Regions from separate parts of the Agrobacterium salinitolerans genome, predicted to be linked through region 2. Evidence: predicted binding sites of a transcription regulator. Region 2 holds the regulator's gene; the other holds the start of a gene.

Region 1 (7,373 bases), 250 kb from region 2:
GCGCGCAATTATTGCGAACGCATCATCGGCATGTCGCAGGGCCGCGTCGTCTTCGATGGAACGCCCGCCGAGCTCACTGCTGCCGCCGTCACCGAAATCTACGGAACCGATTCGCAAGGCTCCGGCATCGACGAGACCATGACCTCGACCAGCATCAATATTCCCGGCGCGCAGCTTGCCGCGCGTCCGGTGCAGCAATCTGCCGGTCCCGAACCGCTCGCTCTCGCCGGGCTCTGAGGAACCGCTCAGCATCGTTTGCGCCCGCGTCAAGGGCCAATATTTCACAACAAACTCCGGCTCGCCGGGAAACAGGAGAAAGTCCATGTTGAAGAAAGTCCTTCTTTCGGCAGTCGCCCTTGGCGTTCTGGCCGGTTCCGCCATGGCTCAGGACGTCAAGGTTCTGCGCATCGGTCTCGACGGCTCCGAAAACGAAGCCGACCAAATCCGCAACACCAAGTGCGTTGCCGATGGCCTCAAGGCTGCAACCGGCGTTTCCGAAGTTCAGGTTTTCCCGTCGCCGGACTATAACGGCGTTATCCAGGGCCTGCTCGGCGGCACCATCGACATCGCTTCCATGGGCGCATCCTCCTACGCCAAGATCGCTCTGGCCGACCCGAAGGCTGTCGACCCGATCCTGACCACGGCCGGCGCTGACGGTTCGACCGGTTATTACACGATCATGGTTGCCCGTAAGGACAGCGGCATCAAGACGCTGGCAGACGCCAAGGGCAAGAAGATCGGCTTCGCCGACCCGGACTCCACCTCCGGCTTCCTCGTTCCGAACGTGGCCATCCCGAAGGAAACCGGTGTTCCGGTCAAGGAATACTTCTCCGAAACCGGCTTCGGCGGCGGCCATGAGAACCTCGTTCTCGCCGTTCTCGACAAGAAGTTCGACGTTGGCACCACCTTCGGTTCGGGCGTTGGCAAGTGGGAAGAAGGCTACACCGCCGGCAATCTCTACCAGATGGTCAAGAAGGGCAACCTCGACATGGACGATATCGTCGAAGTCTGGAAGTCGCCGCTGATCCCGAACGGTCCGCTGATGGTTACGAACAAGCTCGGCGACGCGATGAAGCAGAAGGTCGAAGACTTCTTCATGGAACTGCCGAAGAAGGATCTCGCATGCTTCCAGGGCTTCACCCAGGGCAAGAACACCGCCTACATCAAGGTCGATCCGTCCTTCTACCAGACGATCATCGACGCCCGTAAGTCCGTTATCGGCGGCTGATCCTGCGATCATATCCGGAAGCGGCGGTGCCCCACGGCGCCGCCGCTTTTGCCAATAAAGGAAAAGCGGCATGGCGACCACACTGCACAATGGTACCCTCTCACCCGAGGGGTTGAGCGCATCGTCCAGGACGGTCATGCGCCATTATCAACAGCAGCTTGCGACACGACGAATCTATACCGTCATTTCGCTCGTGATCTTTCTCGTCATCCTCGCCGCCTCCCTGAATTTCGCCAATGCGGCCAATTCAGGCAAGTTTTTCGAGCGCCTGCCCTATTTCTTCGATTTCATGAAGACCTTCGTGCCTGACAGTCCGCTGGAAATCTTCCGGGCGATGTTCGACCTGCCGTCGCCCTATGCGGATGGTTCGCTGAAATATAACTACGTCGCGGATCGCGTTTACATCACCGATGGTTTCTACATCCCGCACTTCATCTACCAGCTGATCATCACGCTCAATATTGCGCTGGTCTCGACAATCATCGGCACGAGTTTCGCCTTCGTGCTCTGCTTCTTCGCCTCCACCAATCTCGTCGGCGCCGGGCTCGTGCGCTGGGTGGTTCGCCGGATTATGGAAGTGCTGCGCGCCTTTCCGGAAATCGTCGTCGCCGGGCTGCTGACCGCCATCCTCTCGATCGGACCGATCGCCGCCATCATTGCGATTTCGGTCCATACGATCGGTGCGCTGGGCAAGCTCTTCTTCGAAGTGGTGGAAAATGCCGACATGAAGCCGGATGAAGGCTTGCGTGCCGCCGGTGCCAACTGGCTGGAACGGGTGCGTTTCGCCATCGTGCCGCAGGTTCTGCCCAATTTCGTCTCCTATGCGCTGCTGCGCGCCGAAATCAACGTGCGCGCTTCCACCATCATCGGCGCTGTCGGCGGCGGTGGCATCGGCGAAGTCTTCCGCCTGTCGATCGGTAACGATCACGCGTCAAAGACCTATGCCATCATCATCCTTCTGCTGATCACCATCATTGCCGTCGACCAGTTTTCCAGCTGGCTGCGCCGCAGGCTGATCGGCCAACAATCCTTCGAATTCGGACGGGGAGCGGCCTGATGTCGTCCAGCTTCATTCTCAACACCGCCGACCGCGAAAGGCTGACGGCTGCATATCCCGGCGTATTCAACCGCAGTTTCATGCAACGGTATGGCCTGCTCGTCGGCCTTGTTGCCGTCACCGCCTATCTCATTGGCTGCTTTTTCTTCTTCAATGTCGGACCGGCCTTCATGCAGGGGCGGTGGGATCGCGCTTCGAGCTATATTCAGGACTGGTACTCCTGGCGCGCCCAGCCGCGCCTGCGTTTCGAAGACGGCAAGGTTGAACCGCAATGGTCGAGCCGCGGACAATATCCGGTTGATGCAAAGATCGACTGGCTGCAGCCCCTGCCGGGTGGCGGTTACAGCGTCGTTTATAGGGGTATGGAAAACCGCCTCGACGTGACCCCGACTCAAGTGGATGTCTATATCGACGGCAGGAACTATCCAATTGTCATCAACGACGACGGGGCTGTCGCACCACAGGGGATACCCGACGAAATCCAGCAGGACGGCAAGAAGGTTCTCGTGCATTACGGTTTTGCCGGTCAGGCGGAAATCCGTACCAGCCAGGTCTATGTGCAGCGCCGTTTCCTTGGATGGGCGAATTTCCTGTTCGACACCAAATCGGAATTCTGGGGCAAGGGTTATGGTGAGCTTGCCGCCCTTGCGCTCTGGGGAGAGCGGCTCGATCCCGCACGCTCCAATATCGGACATATGGTCGATGATTTCCTCGACAACAGCGTCTGGCAGCATGCCGATATTCTGTCCAAGCTGATGCAGACGCTGGTCATGGCCTTTGTGGGCACGCTGTTCGGCACGCTCGTCGCCCTGCCGCTCGCCTTCATCGCCGCCCGCAACATCACCGCCAACAGGGCAGCAAACTGGGGCATGAAGCGTCTGTTCGACTTCCTGCGTTCCATCGACATGCTGATCTGGGCGCTGTTCTTCACCCGCAGCTTCGGTCCCGGACCGATCCCCGGCATTGCCGCGATCTTCTTCACCGATACCGGAGCGCTCGGCAAGGTCTATGCCGAGGCACTGGAAAATGTCGACGACAAGCAGCGCGAGGGCGTCAAGTCGGTCGGCGCATCCCCGATTGCAGTTAACCGCTTCGGTGTGTTGCCGCAGGTGTTACCGGTCTTTATTTCCCAATCACTGTATTTCTGGGAGAGCAACACCCGCTCCGCCACGATCATCGGCGCCGTGGGCGCCGGCGGCATCGGCCTGAAACTGCTAGAGGCGATGGGTACGAATGCCGACTGGGACAAGGTCGCTTATATGGTCCTGCTCATCCTCTTTGTCGTTTTCCTCTTCGACCACATCTCCAATTCTCTACGTTCGCGGCTGATCGGCAAAACACAACACTAAGTCTGAAGGGATGGAATGGCGAACGTCGTAACGATGTTCGTCCTCTCCGCGGAACACCCGCACAGTCCCGATTTATGCCAGTCGTCATCATCTCCGTCTGTGTCTTCAGCACATTCCGAAGCCTGCCGCATTTCCAATACGCTTTTTTCCCTCCGCATCATCATTCTGTCACGGAAACCAATTACCTCGCACTCCTGACCTTGCGGGAAGCTGGCGAGTCACGCCAAATAGCTTCTCATCCCTGGTCTCCCATGACACTAAAGAGTGCTTGCCGTGCGCTATGCCATCTATTTCTCTCCGGCTAAAGATCACCCGCTGACTGAGACAGCATCACGTTGGCTTGGCCGCAATGCATTTTCCGGCACGTTGCATGACGACAACGACGACTATGCCGACATGACGGAAGAGCCCCGCCGTTACGGTTTCCACGCGACCCTGAAGGCTCCTTTCGAACTTGCCGAAAAATATAGCGAGGCGGATCTGCTCTCGGCCTTCGGAGATTTCGCAGCCAGCCAGTCCGCCTTCGAAATTCCGCGCGTCGTCGTCGGTGCGCTTGGCCCCTTTTTCGCATTGGTCCCGGACCGCACCTATCAACCGCTGCAGGATTTTGCCGCCGAGATCGTCGATTATTTCGACCGGTTTCGCGCGCCCCTGTCCGAGACAGATATTGCCCGTCGGCGGCCACAGATGCTGACTGAGAGCCAGCGGCAAAATCTGTCTCTTTGGGGTTATCCGCATGTCATGGATGATTTCCGTTTTCACATGACGCTGACCGGCCGCATCGGCGAGAGCGAGCAGCCCGCCATGCGCGAGGTGCTTTCGGCGCGGTTTTCCGAATTCACCGATCGACCTCTCAGCATTTCCGGCCTTGCCTTGTTCATTGAAGAAACGCGCGGCGCGCCATTTACCGTTCATAGCTGGCGCCCCCTTGGCCAGCCTCCAAAGAAAGATGCGACCCCATGACCGAGCACGCCCTTTCCAATGCCCGTATCGTTCTGGAAGACGATATTATTCTGGGCTCCGTCCTGATCCGTGACGGCAAGATCGCCGATATCAGCGCAGGCGCCTCCAAAACCGGCGAAGACCTGGAAGGTGATTATTTGATCCCGGGTCTGGTGGAACTGCATACCGACCATCTCGAGCAACATTATTCGCCGCGCCCCGGGGTAATCTGGGACAAAATCGCCGCCATTCAGGCCCATGATGCACAGGTGGCAGCTTCCGGCATCACCACCGTATTCGACTGCCTGCGGCTCGGTTCAGATGAAGACGGCGGCTTCAAGAAGGGTGAAATGCGCGAAATGGCTGACGCCATCGAGGCCGCGGCCGATCAGAATCGCCTTCGTTCGGATCATCTGCTGCATCTGCGCTGTGAGGTCGCCTCCTCGGATGTACTAGAACATTTCGAAGACTTCGAAACCGATCCGCGCGTGCGGCTGATTTCCCTGATGGACCATTCCCCGGGGCAGCGCCAGTTCCAGTCGATGGATCAATATATATTCTATTACCAGAAGAAGCGCGGGCTGAGCGACGAGGCTTTCGCCGAGTTCGTGCGGCGTCGGCAGGCGGCGTCGGCCGAATATTCCGCCAAGCACCGCGATTATCTGGCCGCCCGCTGCGCCGAGCGCGGCATTACCGTAGCAAGCCATGACGACGCCACCGAAGCGCATGTCGGCGAGGCTATCGGCCACGGCGTGAAACTGGCGGAATTCCCCACCAGCGTCGAAGCCGCAAAAGCCTCGCACAGCGCCGGCATGAGCGTGCTGATGGGCGCCCCGAACATCGTTCGCGGTAAGTCCCACTCCGGCAACATAGCCGCCCGCGATCTTGCCGAGATCGGCGTTCTGGATGTTCTTTCTTCCGACTACGTGCCCTTCAGCCTACTCTTTGCGCCATTCCTGCTCGCCGATCAGGTGGAAGCCATCAGCCTGCCGGAAGCGCTGCGCATGGTCACCGCCACGCCGGCGCGCACCGTCGGCCTTCTTGATCGCGGTCGTATCGCGACGGGATTGCGGGCCGATCTGGTCCGGGTTCACCGCGAGGACGGTGTGCCGGTCGCCCGTTCCGTCTGGCGTCAGGGCAAGCGCGTGGCATGAACAATGATGGGCAGGATAATCGGCGCGAGCAATCGCCGGGTACGATGATCGTGGTTGTCGGCCCCAGTGGGGCCGGCAAGGATACGCTGATGGAGTACGCGGCAGCGCGATTGTGTGGACGGCCGGGCTTTCATTTCACCCGCCGCGTCATTACCCGCAGCGGCGATGCCGGAGGTGAAAACCACGATGCCGTTTCGATGCACGAGTTCAACCGGTTGGAAGATGCGGGCGCCTTCGCGGTATCCTGGCAGGCGCATGGGCTGAAATATGGCATCCCGGCCGCTGTCTACCATCATCTCAATGTGGGAGACGTGGTCATCGCCAACGGTTCACGTTCCGCCCTGCCGCAATTCGGAACCGCCTTTTCCCGTCTTAAGGTCGTGAATATCGTTGCCCGGCCGGATGTGCTGGCAAGGCGGCTGGAGCAGCGCGGGCGGGAAAGCCGGGACGATATTCTCCGGCGGCTGGAACGCAGCTCGCTGAACGTCAATGGAGATTTCGACGTTACGACCGTCGATAATAGCGGCGCTATCGAAGATGCCGGCCAAGCCATCATGCAGGTGCTGGAGCAAAGCGCAGACACCAATCGCACTTAAAATCCCGAAGCCGGGCTGCTCGACAAACGCTCTCTCAAAGCTTACCATCAGGCGACAATTTCCAAACATGGTACGCCAAGGCGAGGGATGCCCGAAAAGAGGGTCAGTGACGAGATAACTGTGGTGGCCGGTCTGGCTGCCGGCGTCAGCAATTATGCCCGGTCCCGGGGCATCGATATCGTGCCGATATGTGCGGCTTTGGACATTGATCCAGCCACATTCAGCAGCCTGACGGAACGCATCAGCCTCGATAGATTTTCCCGCCTGCTCGAAACCTGCGCACTGATTTCCGGCGACGACGCCTTCGGTCTGCAATGCGCCTCCACCTTTCCGGCGGGTGCATCCGGCGCGTTCGGATATGGGCTGATCAGCGCACCGACGGTACGAGCGTTCCTGCGTTTTCTTCAGGACCATGTTTATTACGCCACCAACAACAGCAATTTCACCATGGTAACGGATGCCACGCAGGTAACCCTGTCATGGTCTTTCGCGCCGGTTATCGCCAAACGCGATCAATATGTGGATTTGTCCCTTGCCATCCTGGTGCAGCGTCTGCGTGATATTCTCGGAGACCGTATCAACCAGATAGAGATCGGTCTGGAGCGGCCGAAACCGAATAATATTCAGCTATTTAAAGAAAGAATGACCAGGCGCGTCAGTTTTTCCCAACCGATCCATACCATGCGTCTTCCGATATCGCTTCTCGATGTGGTCAATCCGGCTGCGGATGAGCGGCTGTTCGAGTTGATGAACCTGCAATGCCGCATGTTGCGACCGGAAACATCGGCGGATGCGACCCATTTCATTGATCAGGTAAAGCGGTACATGCAGATGCGCCTCTCGGATACCGAGCTTTCACTCGGTGAGATCGCTCCTTATTTCAACCTGTCGGAACGCAGTTTTCAACGGCGGCTCGCAGAGCTCGGCACCAATCTCAACGAGATAAAGGACGCCATTCGCAAAAATGCCGGTTTCAAGCTTCTCGTGGAAAGCGATCTTCCCGTCTCCGACATTAGTTACAGGCTCGGTTATTCGACGCCCGGTGCG
Region 2 (7,373 bases):
GACGGATTGCGGACCGTCGATCACGGCATCCGTTACTTCCTCTCCGCGATGGGCCGGCAGGCAATGCATGAACAGCGCATCTTTTTCCGCCTTGGCCATCAGAGCTTCATTGACTTGATAGGGCTGGAAAATGTTGTGGCCGCGCGCCTTGTGTTCCTGGTTCATGGACACCCAGGTATCGGTGACGACACAGTCCGCACCCGCAACGGCCTTGTCAGCGTCGTGGCACAGCATGATCTCGCCGCCATTATTGCGCGCCCAGTTCAGGAACTTGTCATGCGGTTCGGAGCCCATCGGTACGGCCATCGTCATGCGGTAACCGAAACGGGCCGAGCCTTCCACAAAGGAATGCAGGACGTTATTGCCGTCACCTGTCCAGGCAATGGTCTTGCCTTTGACTGGGCCGCGATGTTCTTCGAAGGTCATGATATCCGCCATGATCTGACAGGGGTGCGTGTCATCCGTCAGGGCGTTGATGACCGGTACCGTCGCATGTTCGGCAAGCTCCAGCAGGCGCGAATGATCCGTCGTGCGGATCATGATGGCGTCGACGTAGCGCGACAGCACCTTGGCCGTGTCACCGATCGTTTCGGCGCGACCGAGCTGCATTTCCGTACCAGAGAGGAAAAGCGTCTCGCCGCCGAGCTGGCGCATACCGACATCGAAGGAGACGCGCGTGCGGGTGGACGGCTTTTCGAAGATCATTGCCAGCATCTTGCCAGCTAGCGGCTTTTCCGCCGTTCCGGCCTTGGTGGCGGCCTTGCGTGCGCGGGCATCGTCAAGAATTGCCCGCAGATCCTGCGAGCTGACGGCCGACAGGTCGAGAAAATGTTTAGGTGAAGCCATTTCAAACTGTCCCATGCTCGCGAGCCTCGGGGAAGAGGCCCGCTATTTATTGTTTCCTCAGGCGATCTTTGCCTGTTTCACTGTCAGTGAAGCGGCGGCCGCTTCCACGCGCGCCAAGCCCTCGCGGGCCTCTTCCGCCGTGGTGACGAGCGGCGGCAAAAGACGGATGACGTTGTCGCCCGCCGGCACACCCAGCAGATGCTCGGCGCGCATGGCCTGCAACAGCTCACCCGAGGGAACCTTCGCCTTGATGCCGAGAAGCAGGCCTTCGCCGCGAATCTCCTCGATGACATCGGGATAACGATCTTTCAGCGAAGCAAGGCCCTGACGGAAAACCAGCGCGACATCACGAACCTTTTCCAGGAAGCCCTCGGAGAGGACGACATCAAGTACGGCGTTACCAACAGCCATGGCCAGCGGGTTGCCGCCATAGGTGGTGCCATGCACGCCTGCCGTCATGCCGGAAGCGGCATCCGCCGTCGCAAGGCAGGCGCCGAGCGGGAAGCCGCCGCCGATACCCTTGGCAACCGCCATAATATCCGGCGCAACACCTGTCTGCTCATAGGCAAAGAGCTTGCCCGTGCGGCCGACACCAGTCTGGACCTCGTCGAAAATCAGCAGCATGCCATGCTCATCGCAGAGCGACCGCAGCAGCTGCAGGAATTCCTTGGCTGGTGCGCGAATACCCCCCTCACCCTGAATGGGTTCGATCAGCAGCGCGGCCGTCTCGTCCGTGATAGCGGCTTTCAGCGCATCAACGTCACCGAAGGGCACCTGGTCGAAACCCTCGACCTTGGGACCGAAACCTTCGAGATATTTCTGCTGGCCGCCGGCGGCGATCGTCGCGAGCGTGCGGCCGTGGAAGGCGCCTTCGAAGGTGACGATGCGGAACTTTTCCGGATGCCCCTTGGAATAATGATAACGGCGCGCCGTCTTGATCGCGCATTCCAGCGCTTCCGCGCCGGAATTGGTGAAGAAGACCTTGTCTGCGAATGTCGCTTCCGTCAGGCGCTTTGCAAGCTTTTCCTGGCCCGGCACTTCATAAAGGTTAGAGACGTGCCAGACCTTCTCGGCCTGGGTCTTGATCGCCTCCACGAGGTGCGGGTGGGCGTGACCCAGTGAATTGACCGCAACGCCGGCCGCAAAATCCAGATATCGTTCGCCGCTTTCCGTGAACAGCCAGACGCCCTCGCCTCGCTCGAAGCGCAGGGGGGCTCTTGCAAACGTATCGAACAATGGCGCGGCGGCTTCGGCCATGGCTGTATCACTCCTTGCGCGGTTGCGCTGTCAGACAGTTGTCAATAGGCTTTCGGGGTTATCCCTCGCCTGAAAATCAAAAATGCCGCCTCGCGGCGGCAGGGGCACTATTGTCACTTCGCCTGCCGATGTCAACAAAAGTCCGCGTTTCTCGGGCGTCTCAAGCCCTAGTAGGTGGCGGTGGATGAGGCCCAAGGTGTTGCCTTTCAGACTCAACTCGCCAGCAAGTTGGGGAAAACCGGAAAATCGATTCGAGATGATTCCCACGACTCTTGCCACGGAGTCTGCGTGGCACTAGGTTAATCGCTAATTACTAGACTGCATTGCGGCGGAACTAGTCACCGAAAATCAGGCAGAAACCACGCTCGCGGCACGCCCGCGAGGCGGAGATGGATTCTGCCGACATTATACGCGACGAGCGGAGAAGCGGCATGAACTGGACAGACGAACGGGTCGAAAAACTCAAGAAATTGTGGTCCGAGGGACTTAGCGCCAGCCAGATAGCAGCGCAGCTGGGCGGTGTCAGCCGTAATGCCGTCATCGGCAAGGTCCACCGTCTCAACCTGCCGGGTCGCGTCAAGGCCGGCGGCCCGGTCACTTCGGCGCGTTCCGCGCCCAAGCGCGCCGCCGCTCCTGCCCCGCGCGCGACGAATTTCGCGGGCCGTGTCGGCACAGCGCCTGCTCGGGTTCTGACCCGTTCCAACGCAGCAACGGCTCTTCAGGAAGAGATCGGCATCGAGACCGCGGAAGTCCTCGATTACGTTCCTTCCAGAAACGTCGTCACCCCGATTTCCCGTCGCCTGACGTTGACGGAACTGACGGAGCGCACCTGCAAGTGGCCGGTCGGCGATCCCTTGAAAGACGATTTCCATTTCTGCGGTTGTGAAGCGCTGGAATCGTCACCCTATTGCAAGTTCCATGCGAAACTCGCCTACCAGCCGGTAAGCGAACGTCGCAAAGCTTGAGTGTTGCGGCACGCATTCGACACTCAAAAACTACGGGCCTTCGGGCCCGTTTTTTTATGGCAAAACTCAAGGCGGTCCCGGAATGGGCGCACGCTGTTTGAGAGGCGCTCCCAATTCCTCTTCTTCCGCCTTCTGCGGATGTAAAATCGCGACACGCCCTTGCGGCAAATACTTTGAGTTCGTCGGCGACGTGCCGCGCCATCCCTCCTGTCTGGTTTCACCGCGCAATCCGACTCTCAGCAGACCGTCTGTCGCCTTCAAAAACAACAAGGACACGCGTTGGGGAAGGTTCGAATTCAGAAGGCCCGCCACCATCCCGGCTGCGGGCCTTCTGAATTTTGGGAATTTTTCCCGAGTGAAACCATCGGTTTCGGTTTCCTCAGGCTTCCATTGAATATCCGGCGCCGCGCACGGTGCGGATGACATCTTGCATATGCGAAAAATTGAGCGCCTTGCGCAGACGTCCGACATGCACGTCGACGGTGCGTTCGTCCACATAGATATCGTGACCCCAGACGCCATCCAGCAATTGTGAGCGGGAAAACACCCGGCCGGGAGAGGTCATCAGGAATTCCAGCAGGCGGAACTCCGTTGGGCCGAGGCGCACTTCGCGGCTCTTGCGGTGAACGCGATGGGTCTCGCGATCCAGTTCGATATCGCCGCATTTCAGCACCGAAGACAGAACCTCGGGGCGAGCCCGGCGCAGCATGGCCTTGACCCGGGCCATGAGTTCCGGTGTCGAGAACGGCTTGACGACATAATCGTCGGCGCCGGTGGCGAGGCCGCGAACCCTTTCGCTTTCCTCACCGCGCGCCGTCAGCATGATGATGGGCAGGCGTTCGGTTTCCGGCCGCATTCTGAGCCGACGGCACAGTTCGATACCGGAAACGCCGGGAAGCATCCAATCCAGGATAAGAAGGTCTGGAATACGTTCCTGCAGCCGAATTTCGGCCTCGTCTCCACGGGGTATCGTGTCGACGTCATATCCCTCAGCCTCGAGATTGTAACGAAGCAGCACGCTCAGCGCTTCCTCATCTTCCACAACTGCAATCTTGGGCACCATATACTAACTCCGCAAGCCGCTGCCTGTCTGTTACTCGGTCACCGAACCGAGCGTGTTGGAACTGTCATCCTTAGGACGCTCGCCTTCCGGCTGGCTGCCGGTGGTCATGTAATAGATCGTCTCGGCGATATTGGTGGCGTGGTCGCCGATACGCTCGATGTTCTTGGCGCAGAACAGAAGATGCGTGCAGGTAGTGATGTTGCGCGGATCTTCCATCATGTAGGTCAAAAGCTCACGGAAGAGCGACGTGTACATGGCGTCGATTTCCTCGTCGCGCTCGCGGATGGCATTTGCCTTCTCCGCCGAACGTGTCGAATAGACGTCGAGGACTTCCTTGAGCTGTACCAGCGCCAGTTCCGAGAGGTGTTCGATGCCACGGGCGAGCTTGCGCGGCACGCCGGTGCCGGCAACCGCGATGACACGCTTGGCAGTATTCTTACCGAGGTCGCCAACGCGTTCGAGGTCCGCTGCAATACGTAGCGTGCCGATGATCTCGCGAAGGTCTGCAGCCATCGGCTGGCGCCTGGCGATGGTGACGATGGCCTTGTCGCCGATCTCACGCTCGGAATGATCGAGGATCGCGTCGTCGGAAATGACCTTCTGGGCGAGTGCGGCGTCGGAGTTGACGAGCGCACGCACGGCATCGGCGCACATCTGTTCCGCCAGACCGCCCATTTCGGCGATACGGCGCGTCAGGAATTTCAGTTCGTCGTCATATGCCGACAGAATATGCGAATGGGTCGTTGTCTGTGTCATGGTCTAGTCCTCCGGCTTGGCCTGCATGCGCGTGCCCGGAAGCGGGCACGGCAGAGGCACCAGTCTTGTTCGGTTTCGATAAAGCGCCGGCCGGGATCAGCCGAAGCGGCCCATGATGTAATCCTGCGTGCGCTGGTCGTCCGGATTGGTGAACATCTTGTCGGTTTCGTTTTCCTCGACAAGGTGACCAAGGTGGAACATGGCCGTGCGCTGGGAAACACGCGCCGCCTGCTGCATGGAGTGCGTGACGATGACGATGGTGTAATTGGTGCGCAGCTCGTGGATCAGTTCCTCGACCTTTGCGGTCGCGATAGGGTCGAGCGCCGAGCAGGGTTCGTCCATCAGGATCACTTCCGGGCTGACGGCAACCGCGCGGGCGATACACAGGCGCTGTTGCTGACCGCCGGAAAGACCCGTGCCGGATTCCTGCAGGCGATCCTTCACTTCGTTCCAGAGGCCGGCCTTCTGCAGGCTCTGCTCGACGATCTGGTCCATATCCGCCTTGTTGCGGGCGAGACCATGGATGCGCGGACCGTAGGAAATGTTTTCGTAGATCGACTTCGGGAAAGGGTTCGGCTTCTGAAACACCATGCCGACGCGGGCGCGCAATTCCACGACATCGATTGCCTGATCGTAGATATCGTCGGTGTCGAGCGTGATTTTTCCGGTCACCCGGCAACCGTCGATCGTATCGTTCATGCGGTTCAGGGTGCGCAGGAAGGTGGATTTACCGCAGCCAGACGGGCCGATCAGCGCCGTCACCGTATTTTCGCGAACATTCAGGTTCACGTCGTAGAGCGCACGCTTTTCGCCGTAATAAACCGAAACGTCCTTGCCGATCATCTTGTATGAGACTTCATTCATTTTCTTGTCCAGCGCCTTTTCAACTGCTGCTTCCGACAACATGTTCATTGCTCAATCTCCCTCTACCAGCGCCGTTCGAAGCGGCGACGCAACAGGATTGCGCCAACATTCATGACAATGAGGAACAAAAGCAGGATGATGATAGCGCCGGATGTCCTTTCGACAAAGGCACGCTCGGCTTCGTTCGCCCACATGTAAATCTGCACCGGCAGGGCCGTGGACGGATCCATCGGCGTTGTCGGGTAATTCGCGACGAATGCCACCATGCCGATCAGGAGCAGCGGCGCCGTTTCGCCCAGCGCGTGGGCGAGACCGATGATGGTGCCGGTGAGGATGCCGGGCATGGCGAGCGGCAGCACATGGTGGAAGATCGTCTGCATCTTGGAAGCGCCGAGGCCGAGGGCGGCGGCGCGGATAGACGGCGGCACGGCCTTCAGGGCAGCGCGCGTCGCAATGATGATCGTCGGCAGGGTCATCAGCGTCAGGACGAGGCCGCCGACCAGCGAGGCCGAGCGCGGAAAGCCCATGAAGTTGATGAAGACCGAGAGGCCGAGCAGACCGTAAACAATCGAAGGAACGGCCGCGAGATTGTTGATATTCACCTCGATAAGATCCGTCAGACGGTTCTTCGGGGCGAATTCCTCGAGATAGATGGAGGCCGCGACGCCGATCGGCAATGACAGCACCAGCACGATCAGCATCATGTAGAAGGAGCCGATCAGCGCCACACCCACACCCGCTGCTTCCGGACGGCTCGACGCGCCGTTGAAGAAGATGCCGGTATTGAAATGTTTGCCGAGCTGGCCGCTTTCGGCGAGCTGGTTCATCCAGCCGAGCTGCTGGTTAGAGATGCGGCGATTGGCTTCATCCGCCGTCAGATCGACCTGGCCCTTGAAGGCGCTGTCGACATCCCCCGAAGCGAGAAGCGTGACGGTGCGCGTGGTGCCGATAACGGCGGGATCGGCAACGACGATGTCGCGAAGCTGCGTGCGCACGCTGTCGGAAATCAGCAGGCTGACGGCGCGTAGGCCGGCGCGGTCCGTCGGCGCAACACCAAGAACCTTGGCGACCGCATCGCGGGCGACGACGGGATAATTGGCCGTCATCAGCTTTGTCGGGTTTGTGGCGCGTTCATTCTTCGGATCGATGATCTGTTCGGAAAACTCGACCGGAACGGTGATCATCGTCTGCTGGAAAGCGGTGTAACCCTTGGAGAAAACCGACCAGAGCAGCAGGAAGAGGAAGATGAGGCCGAAGGAGATCGCCGCGATGCCGTAGGCGCGGAAGCGGCGTTCGGCGGCATAACGGCGCTTGATGCCGATATCACGGCGCGTGGCCCTGTTGACGGCGCTCGCGCCGGCTGCGGGAGAAACGATGTCGGTCATTCATATTGCTCCCGGTATTTGCGCACGATGTAAAGCGCGTAGATATTCAGGCAAAGCGTGATGGCGAAAAGCGTGATGCCGAGCGCGAAGGCGACCAGCGTCTGCGGCGAGGTGAATTCGAGGTCGCCGGTGAGCTGGCTGACAATCTTGACGGTGACGGTGGTCATCGGCTCGAAGGGGTTGAGCTGAAGACGGGCCGCCACGCCGGCGGCCAGAACCACGATCATGGTTTCGCCG

The links. Region 2 encodes PhoB, which activates phosphate uptake and scavenging genes when phosphate is short. Its sites were predicted from a motif close to TGTCATNNANCTGTCAT; they were not measured.
Region 1: O9X91_RS03070 (DUF1045 domain-containing protein) is a predicted target of PhoB. The motif match lies at 3,790-3,806, and genes of this name have one in related genera.

What each region holds. Positions count from the first base shown of each region.
Region 1 is NZ_JAPZLN010000001.1:633,910-641,282, forward strand. Features, by position in the region: gene phnC (phosphonate ABC transporter ATP-binding protein) at 1-237, shown strand, start outside; gene phnD (phosphonate ABC transporter substrate-binding protein) at 323-1,228, shown strand; gene phnE (phosphonate ABC transporter, permease protein PhnE) at 1,299-2,285, shown strand; gene phnE (phosphonate ABC transporter, permease protein PhnE) at 2,285-3,634, shown strand; gene O9X91_RS03070 (DUF1045 domain-containing protein) at 3,899-4,597, shown strand; gene O9X91_RS03075 (alpha-D-ribose 1-methylphosphonate 5-triphosphate diphosphatase) at 4,594-5,730, shown strand; gene phnN (phosphonate metabolism protein/1,5-bisphosphokinase (PRPP-forming) PhnN) at 5,727-6,326, shown strand; gene O9X91_RS03085 (AraC family transcriptional regulator) at 6,414-7,373, shown strand, end outside.
Region 2 is NZ_JAPZLN010000001.1:388,251-395,623, forward strand. Features, by position in the region: gene argF (ornithine carbamoyltransferase) at 1-846, opposite strand, end outside; gene O9X91_RS01835 (aspartate aminotransferase family protein) at 904-2,103, opposite strand; gene O9X91_RS01840 (GcrA family cell cycle regulator) at 2,535-3,068, shown strand; gene phoB (phosphate regulon transcriptional regulator PhoB) at 3,448-4,131, opposite strand; gene phoU (phosphate signaling complex protein PhoU) at 4,162-4,887, opposite strand; gene pstB (phosphate ABC transporter ATP-binding protein PstB) at 4,984-5,799, opposite strand; gene pstA (phosphate ABC transporter permease PstA) at 5,814-7,136, opposite strand; gene pstC (phosphate ABC transporter permease subunit PstC) at 7,133-7,373, opposite strand, start outside.